4 regions of the Streptomyces sp. NPDC000983 genome follow, and region 4 is predicted to be linked to each of the others. Evidence: riboswitches for the same ligand, from Rfam matches in the RefSeq annotation. Region 4 holds a riboswitch; each other region holds the start of a gene.
The links. Region 4 has a riboswitch for cobalamin ahead of ABT296_RS04910 (ribonucleoside-diphosphate reductase subunit alpha). Riboswitches for the same ligand answer to the same signal wherever they lie in the genome.

Region 1 (2,190 bases), on a different contig from region 4:
GCCCTCGCAGATCACCGCGTCGTAGGTGGAGCGCAGCTCGGCCAGACAGTCCAGCACAGTGCCGAGCAGCCGCTGCTGGCGTCCGCCGTGGTAGCCGCGCGCGCTCAGCTCGCCCACCGGCTTGCCCATCAGGACGACCTGACTGCTCTGCTCCCCGCCCGGCTTCAGCAGCACGGGGTTCATCAGCGCGGTCGGCTCGATCCGGCAGGCCTGCGCCTGCATGGCCTGCGCCCGCCCGATCTCGGCGCCCTCGCGGGTCACGAAGGAGTTGAGCGACATGTTCTGCGCCTTGAACGGCGCCACCTTCACGCCCTGGCGCACCAGCCAGCGGCAGATCCCCGCGGTGACCACGCTCTTGCCGGCGTCGGAGGTCGTCCCGGCCACCAGCAGCCCGCCCCCGCTCATGACCTGACCCCCTTCACCGCGGCGCGCGCGGCGACGCAGACGCCCAGCGCCAGCCACCCCACCCCCCGGGACAGCCGTACCGCCCGTTCGATGTCCCTGACGTCCACGGCACGTCCCTCCCCGTTCAGCACCGGCCGGTGCTCGATCCGTCCGCCGTACGACAGGGTCCCGCCCAGCCGCACCCCCAGCGCGCCCGCGAACGACGCCTCCACGGGCCCGGCGTTGGGGCTCGGGTGCTTGCCCGCGTCGGCCCGCCAGGCGCGTGCCGCACCCCGGGGATTCCCCCCGGCGACGGTGGCCAGGACCGCGGTGAGCCGCGCCCCCGGCCATCCCGCGACGTCGTCGAGGCGGGCCGAGGCCCAGCCGTAGCGCCGGTGGCGGGGCGACTTGTGGCCGACCATCGCGTCGAGGGTGTTCACGGCCCGGAAGCCGAGCAGGCCCGGCACTCCGCCGACGGCACCCCACACCAGTGCCCCCACCACCGCGTCGGAGGTGTTCTCGGCGACCGACTCCACGACCGCCCGCGCGATCCCGTCGGCGTCCAGCGCCTGCGGGTCCCGTCCGCACAGATGCGGCAGCCGCGCCCGCGCGGCCTCGACGTCGCCCGCCTCCAGGGCGCGCCCGACGCCCCGGGCCTCCCGGGCGAGCGAGGTGCCCCCGACGACGGACCAGGTGGCGACGGCGGTCAGCGCGACGGAGGCGGCGGGGGAGCGGCGGGCCGCCGAGGCGGCCAGCGTGCCCACGGCCACGGCGCCGCCCACGCAGACGGCGGTGTGCAGCGCGCCCCGGCCCCGGTCGTCCCGCCACAGCCGCCGTTCCACGGCGGCGGCGGCGCGCCCGAACACGGCGACCGGATGCCCGCGGCGCGGATCGCCGAGGAGCAGGTCGCCCAGGAGGCCGGTGGCGGCGCCGTACGCGAAGACGCGATCGGCCCGCATCGGCTCAGCCGGCCGTGCGGTCGTTCGGAACCCGGGCGTCGTGCCGGGCGGAGAACCGGTCCTTGCACCTCAAGGGGCAGCCGCGCATGGCGATATGTCCTCACTCAGGGTGTCCACGCCCTGGCTCGACTGGATCGGCGGTGAGAGTTCCTGGCTCCCGGGGGCTACTACCCCGGTGACAGTGGCGGGACCGCGCCGGAGTCGCACCGGCTTCCTCTCCTGCCGCCGTAAATGGCTCGGGCAGTCCACCACGGGTCCCGAAGGGCCGTCAACTTGCCTTTGACCTGCGAGGGGAGAGTGTGCTGAGGCCCACATCGGGCCGGACGGGGCGGGGTTGACGGCTGTGCCCACCGAGGCCCGACCCGCGCCACGGCACGCACACACGCACCCGGACCACGCCGGCACGCAGGCACGTAACCCACCCCGGCCCGCCGCGCGCAAAGACCCGCCCCGCGGGTACGGCGCCGGACGCCGTACCCGCGGGGCGGGTGGAGGAACGTGGGCCGGGTCAGGCCACGATCAGGTAGATCCCGTAGGCCACCGCCGCCGCGCACGCGGCGAAGCAGGCGTACGCGCCCGTGACCGCGAGGGCCGCGGAGCCGCCCTGTTCCGCCGCCCGCTCGCGGCGGGACAGGCCCGAGATGCCGAGGGTGAACAGGGCCACCAGCGCCACGGTGACCACGAGGCTGACGCCGAAGACGGAGCCGAGAGCCGCCCAGTCGATCTTCATGATGCTTCTTCCTTAACCGGGTGGGGGTCAGACGGCGGCCTGCGAGGACGCAGGCTCGCCGGCCGGGGCCGGGATGGTCGTCGCGAGGTCCTCGGTCACCGTGCCGGCCGGCGGCGG
Region 2 (2,190 bases), on a different contig from region 4:
CAGCGGGTTGCGCAGCAGCGACTGCATCACCGCCCCGCACACCGCGAGCCCCGCCCCGCAGACGGCGGCGAGCAGGGTCCGCGGCATCCGCAGGTTCCACACGATGCCGTCCCTCAGCGGCGCCAACGTGCTCTCCCCCAGGCCGAGATGGGCCGCGACGGCGGCCCACACATCGCCGGTGGAGATGTCGGCGGGGCCGATGGTCACGGCCACGGCGACCGAGGCGAGCAGGGCGGCCAGACCGCCGCCGGTCAACAGCAGGGTACGGGAACTCACTTGACGAGCCCGAAGTCCCGCAGACCGGCCGCCACCTGCTCGATGCCCTCGATCGTGCGGATGGAGGGGTTCATCGACTGCCCGCTCAGCAGCACGTACCGCTGCTCCTTCACGGCGGTGAGGTTGCGGGTGGCGGGGTTGGTCTCCAGGAAGCGGATCTTGGCCTCGGCGGTCTCGGCGGTCTGCTGCCTGCGGGTCAGGTCGCCGATGACGATGACGTCGGGGTCGCGGTCGGCGACGGTCTCCCAGCCGATCTGGGGCCACTCCTCGTGCGTGTCGTCGAAGGCGTTGCGCGCGCCGACGGCTCGGGTGATGGCGCCGGGGGCGCCGCAGCAGCCGGCGAGGTAGGGCGACTGGGAGTTGGCGAACCAGTACATGAGGGTGACGTCCGAGGCGTCCAGTCCGGCGGTGGCCGTGCGCACCCGCTTCTCCAGCGAGGCGACCAGCTTCTCGCCGCGTTCGTCGACGCCGAACACGCGCGCGAGGTCACGGATCTCGCCGTACACGGTGTCCAGGGTGAGGGGTTCGCTGCGCGAGCCGTCGCCGCCGCTGTCGTTGTCCTTGCCGGCCGCGCAGTCGGAGGGCGAGACGTAGGTGGGCACGCCCAGTTCCTCGAACTGCTCGCGGGAGGCGACGCCGCCCTTGCCGAGGGTGGAGACGAACGAGGCGGTGACGAGGTCGGGTTCGGCGTCCAGGACCTTCTCGAAGGAGGGGTTGTTGTCGGCGAGGCGCGGTACGGAGGCGTTGGCCGGGCCCAGGCCCTTCATGACCGGGTCGGTCCAGGTGGCCGTGCCGGCCATGCGGTCGGCGAGGCCGAGGGAGAGCAGGATCTCGGTGGTGCCCTGGTTGAGGGAGACGGCCCGCTTGGGCGCGGACTTCAGGGTGGCCTCGTGACCGCAGTTGTCGAGGGTGACCGGGTAACCGGCGGCGGTCTCCTGGGCCTTGGTGTCGTCCCCGGTCGAGGATCCGCAACCGGTGAACAGCAGGGCGGACGCGAGGAGAAGGACGGGGGTGGTGCGGTGCATGGGCATGCCTCGGGGGTCGGGGCTCGTACGCGGAGCCTGGCCTACGGAGTCCCTCCGCGCCGGGGCGCGAAGGTGCCAGCAGGTCTTCGGACTCGGGTTCGTCCGGTCGGGGCGCCTTCCCGGTCTCCCAGTGGCGTCGTGCCCCGCCCGTCCCCCTCACCGCTGCGCGTCAGTTCCGGATTCGCACCGGATTCCCTGGCCTCAAGGTGTGGCTCGACTGGCTCCAGGAGGCTATCAAGCCCGCCGTACGGTCAGGGCGTGCGGTCGGTCACTCAGGCTCCCTCGGTCCGTGCCGTGCCCCGAGTGGCGTGCCCTGCACGGAAGTAGCAGCCTGGAGAGAGGGGTGTTCTCCGACACTGCCACTCAAGGAGATGGCCGTGACTGCCACCGAGTACGACACCAAGACGGACACCGCGTTCTTCCGCGAGATCACGCAGGTGTTCAGGAACCACCCTGAAGCCGCGAAGAAGTACGCCCTGGCGAGCCTGGCACTGGAGAAGATGCTGGGCATCGACACCAGCCGGAAGATCGCGGTCTCCACCCGTGAGGGCGACCGGGTCATCACGGAGTTCCACGACCGGGACAAGCAGCCCCCCGTGATCCGGGCCCAGATCTGCCTCAAGTACGAGCTGCGCGGGCAGGAGCTGAAGTGCGTGCACTGGATGGAGGCCCCGGAGTGACCACTGCGGCACCGGGCCATGGCATTTGATGGCATTCCCGCTCGTTCCCTTCATTCCGCGTGTTTCCCTCCGCTGATCGTCCCTAGGCTTTGGCGGCATTCCGGCGTCGTCCGGAGGGGGAGGGAAACACATGCGCATCACCATCGCCGTGGGCGACGAACACGCCCTTGACCAGGCGCAGTTGCGTTCGCTGTACGACTGGCTCAGGG
Region 3 (2,190 bases), on a different contig from region 4:
CCACGAGGAGCGCCTCACCGGCCTGCTCGCCCTGCTGGCCGAACCCCTCACCCCCTGGCGGCTCGCCGAGCGCATGGAGTGGAACCGGCCCTGGGAGCAGATCCCTTACGGCTCCCGGAACATCGCGGTGTCGGAGGCCGAGTCCCACCTGCGCCGACTGGTGAAGCTGGGCCGCGCGGAAGCGGTCACGGGCAGCGACCCGGTGACGTACGTGGCGGTGTGAGACCGGGCAGCGCTCCAGGTCGCGGGTTGAGACCGGGCAGCGCTCCAGGTCGCGGCCCGGCTCAGGGCAGCGCTCCCGGTTTCGGCCCGGCTCAGGGCAGCGCTCCCGGTTTCGGGCCGAGTCCGATCGCGCTGCCCGCTGTCCGACTCCGGTCAGCGCTCCCCGTCCGTGAAGGAGCGCACCAACTGCTCGGCCTCGCCCAGCGCTTCGACCTCCCGCGCCGTCATGGTGGGGTTGGCGGCACGTCGGCGACGGGCCTCGCCCAGAGCCCGCCCGGTGAGGTCCGAGGGGTCCGCGAGGAGCGCGGCGGGTGTCGCGCGTACCGGCTCGGAGAGCTGTGCGTCGACGACGGCGACCTGGGCGAGGATCAGCGCCGACATGCCCCGGTCCAGGGCGGGTTCGCCCTCCTCGGCGTTGGTCCGGTCGATGTCGTGGGGGCCGTCGGCGGTGAGCAGGACGTTGTCCGGGTGGAGGTCCAGGTGGATCACCCGGCCGGGCAGCGCGTGCAGCCGCCGCAGCAGCCGGGCCAGGGTCTCGCCGGCCTCCCGCGGACCGATGCGCCCCGCGCAGAATGCCTCCAGCATCGTCGGCCCGTGCAGGCGCTCCATCACCAGCTCGGTGCGGGTGCAGTCGGCGGGGCGCACCCGGGGCACGGGGTGGCCGAGGGCGTGCAGGCGCCCCAGCAGGGCGGCCTCCGCGACCCCGTCGCCGTACTCCTCGCGGTCCCGGCGCAGGACCCACCCCTCGCCGAGCTCGTACACGTCCGACGCGCGCCCCGAACCGATCAGTCGGCCCGGGTTCCCCGAGATCCCCATGGCGGGGAACCCGTCCCCCGCGCGCAGCCTCCCCTCAGGTGTTTGTTTACGGGCCGGTAGAGTGGCGCCGTCGTCACTACACCCGTACGGGGGGAAGCCGGTGCAAATCCGGCGCTGACCCGCAACCGTGAGCAGCCTCTGGCTGCGAGCCGGACTGCTCCGTACGGCACGTGAACGGCTCACGCGCGCCGGCGACCCGCCGGTGCGCTGGCACCGTCGAGGTCTGCGGAGCCGAGCCGCCCGGGGTCGTCCCGTGCTGCCCGGCTCCCTTCAGGGAGAGGCACCCGCCGATCATGAACGTCCGCCGCAGCGCCGCGGTCCTGGCCGCCACCGCCGTGATCGGCCTGGCCACGCCCGCCCTGGCCGCGTCCCCGTCGCCGTCCGTGGCGATACCGTCCGGCCTGTACGGCACCACCGACCCGACGTACGACGGCGTCTGGCGCCAGTCGCTGGCGCTGCTCGCCCAGTACCGGTCGGATGTGACGCCCGCCGAGAAGGCCGTCGACTGGCTGCTCGGGCAGCAGTGCGCGAACGGGGCCTTCGCGGCCTTCCGCGCCGAGCCCGCCAAGGACTGCGACGCGAAGCTGATGGTCGACACCAACAGCACCGCCGCCGCCGCACAGGCCCTGTCCCTGGCCGGGGACGGCGACCACAGGAAGGACGCCGTCAAGGCGGTCACCTGGCTCAAGAGCGTGCAGAACAAGGACGGCGGCTGGGGCTACACGCCCGGCGGCGCCAGCGACGCCAACTCGACCGCGATCGTCGTCGGCGCCCTGAGCGCCGTGGGCGAGGACCCCGAGACCGTGGTGAAGGACGGCAGGTCGCCGTACGACGCGCTGCGCGGGCTGGCCCTGTCCTGCGAGGACGGCGGCGCCTTCGCCTACCAGCCGGACAAGAAGGGCGAGCTGGCCGCCAACGCGGACGCGACGGCGGCGGCCGTGGTCGGCATGAAGGGCCTGAGCATGGTGTCGGCGAAGGCCGCGGGCGACACCGACCTCACCTGCGCCACCGCCGAGGACTCCGACCCCGACCGGTCCGCCGCGAACGGCGCCTCCTACCTGGCCGGGGCGATGGCGAAGGACGGTCACCTGATGTCGGTGCTGCCCGGCGCCGAGGACCAGCCCGACTTCGGCAACACCGCCGACGCGGTCG
Region 4 (2,190 bases):
CACTGGCGCTGTTCATGTACCCGCACTCGATCACGGCGACGCTGTCGTCCCGGAGCCGTGACGTGATCCGCCGCAACACCACCATCCTGCCGCTGTACTCCCTGATGCTGGGCCTGCTGGCGCTGCTGGGGTTCATGGCGATCGCGGCCGGGGTGAAGGTGGACAACGGCCAACTGGCGATCCCGCAGCTGTTCGAGAACATGTTCCCGGCCTGGTTCGCGGGCGTGGCCTTCGCGGCGATCGGCATCGGCGCGCTGGTGCCAGCGGCGATCATGTCGATCGCGGCCGCCAACCTCTTCACCCGCAACATCTACAAGGACTTCCTCAAGCCCGACGCCACGCCGGCGCAGGAGACCAAGGTCTCCAAGATCGTGTCGCTGCTGGTGAAGGTGGGCGCCCTGGTCTTCGTGCTGACGATGGACAAGACGGTCGCCATCAACTTCCAGCTGCTGGGCGGCATCTGGATCCTGCAGACCTTCCCGGCCCTGGTGGGCGGCCTGTTCACCCGCTGGTTCCACCGCTGGGCGCTGCTGGGCGGCTGGGCGGTCGGCATGCTCTACGGCACGGTGGCGGCGTACGGCGTGGCCTCGCCCACGCAGGCCCACTTCGGCGGCTCCTCGAAGGAGATCCCCGGCATCGGCGAGATCGGGTACATCGGGCTCACGGCCTTCGTGCTCAACCTGGCCGTCACGGTGGTCCTGACCTTCGTGCTGCGGGCGGCGAAGGCCCCGGAGGGCGTCGACGAGACGAGCCCCGGGGACTACACCGCGGACGCGGGCGACCCGGGTGTGCAGAAGGACCTGGCCCCGCTGCACTGAGCGTTGCCGCCACGACGGGCCGCCGGACAGCACGCGCTGTGCGGCGGCCCGTCGTCGTACGTACCCACGCGCCGTACGGCGGCGGCCCGTCGCCGTACCCACGCCCCACGCCCCACGCCCCGTGCCCCGTGCCCCGTGCCCCAACCGGAACCCCGTGCCGGAGCATCGCGGGTTCACTCTCCTCATCTGTCAGTTGACGCTCTGAAGCCAGGGCGACACAACATCTGGGGGTACCACCGCGCCCCGGCACAAGATGTATGCTCGTGCTCGCTGCCGCCGCAGGGGAATCCGGTGTGAATCCGGAACTGTCCCGCAACGGTGTACCTGTGCATGTCCGTTCCCCGAACAGACCTGCACAGGAGTCAGTCCGAGGACCTGCCGACAGCGCGCCCGGCCATCCGGCCGGTGCGCTTTCGACGTCCGGGCCTCGTGGAATGGGCCGGTGGACGCGACGCCCCGTGCGCTCGTGAGCCGCCCCCTGCCCTCCGCAGAGCCCTGTGCCGAGCGAGGGAGAGCCCCACGTGACCATCGCGCCAGCCGATCCGGCTTCAGCCGACCTGGTTCAGACCGACGGTCCCGGTACCGCGCTGCTGCGGACCCTGACCGAGCTGACCGCCGACCTCCCCGACGCCGACCCCGGCCGGGTCGCCGCCGCGGCGCTGCGCGGCCGTTCGGCCCGGGCCGACGAGGCGGAGCTGCGCGAACTGGCCACGGAGGCCGCGGCCGGCCTCATCTCCGAGGACCCGGCGTACAGCAGGCTCGCCGCCCGGCTGCTCACCCTCTCCGTCGCCGCCGAGGCCGCCTCGCAGGGCGTCACCTCCTTCACCGGGTCCGTCGCCGTCGGGCACCGGGAGGGGCTCATCGCCGACCGGACCGCCGAGTTCGTGCGGATCCACGGCGCCCGCCTGGACGCGCTGATCGACACCGGGGCCGACGACCGCTTCGGCTACTTCGGACTGCGCACCCTGCACAGCCGGTACCTGCTGCGCCACCCCATCACCCGCCGGGTCGTGGAGACGCCCCAGCACTTCATGCTCCGGGTCGCCGCCGGTCTCGCCGAGGACGACTCCGTCCGCTCCCTCGACGAGGTCGCAGCGCTCTACCGCCTGATGAGCCGCCTGGACTACCTGCCCTCCTCCCCCACCCTGTTCAACTCCGGCACCCGGCACCCCCAGATGTCGTCCTGCTACCTGCTGGACTCCCCGCTGGACGAGCTGGACTCCATCTACGACCGCTACCACCAGGTCGCCCGCCTCTCCAAGCACGCCGGCGGCATCGGCCTCGCCTACTCCCGCATCCGTTCGCGCGGTTCGCTCATCCGCGGCACCAACGGCCACTCCAACGGCATCGTGCCGTTCCTCAAGACCCTCGA

Region 1: linked by a shared signal. The riboswitch ahead of ABT296_RS20955 (cobalamin biosynthesis protein) and the one ahead of ABT296_RS04910 (ribonucleoside-diphosphate reductase subunit alpha) in region 4 are both predicted to bind cobalamin.
Region 2: linked by a shared signal. The riboswitch ahead of ABT296_RS34665 (ABC transporter substrate-binding protein) and the one ahead of ABT296_RS04910 (ribonucleoside-diphosphate reductase subunit alpha) in region 4 are both predicted to bind cobalamin.
Region 3: linked by a shared signal. The riboswitch ahead of ABT296_RS23155 (SCO2321 family membrane protein) and the one ahead of ABT296_RS04910 (ribonucleoside-diphosphate reductase subunit alpha) in region 4 are both predicted to bind cobalamin.

Annotation. Positions count from the first base shown of each region.
Region 1 is NZ_JBEPBM010000017.1:107,082-109,271, forward strand. Features, by position in the region: gene ABT296_RS20950 (cobyric acid synthase) at 1-405, opposite strand, end outside; gene ABT296_RS20955 (cobalamin biosynthesis protein) at 402-1,343, opposite strand; cobalamin riboswitch at 1,469-1,608, opposite strand; gene ABT296_RS20960 (hypothetical protein) at 1,852-2,073, opposite strand; gene ABT296_RS20965 (inorganic phosphate transporter) at 2,101-2,190, opposite strand, start outside.
Region 2 is NZ_JBEPBM010000053.1:14,200-16,389, reverse strand. Features, by position in the region: gene ABT296_RS34670 (FecCD family ABC transporter permease) at 1-276, opposite strand, end outside; gene ABT296_RS34665 (ABC transporter substrate-binding protein) at 273-1,307, opposite strand; cobalamin riboswitch at 1,362-1,538, opposite strand; gene ABT296_RS34660 (hypothetical protein) at 1,673-1,981, shown strand; gene ABT296_RS34655 (effector-associated constant component EACC1) at 2,112-2,190, shown strand, end outside.
Region 3 is NZ_JBEPBM010000020.1:76,749-78,938, reverse strand. Features, by position in the region: gene ABT296_RS23165 (Strvi_7410 family MBL fold metallo-hydrolase) at 1-223, shown strand, start outside; gene ABT296_RS23160 (phosphotransferase) at 376-1,038, opposite strand; cobalamin riboswitch at 1,076-1,256, shown strand; gene ABT296_RS23155 (SCO2321 family membrane protein) at 1,332-2,190, shown strand, end outside.
Region 4 is NZ_JBEPBM010000003.1:189,994-192,183, forward strand. Features, by position in the region: gene mctP (monocarboxylate uptake permease MctP) at 1-818, shown strand, start outside; cobalamin riboswitch at 1,076-1,215, shown strand; gene ABT296_RS04910 (ribonucleoside-diphosphate reductase subunit alpha) at 1,340-2,190, shown strand, end outside.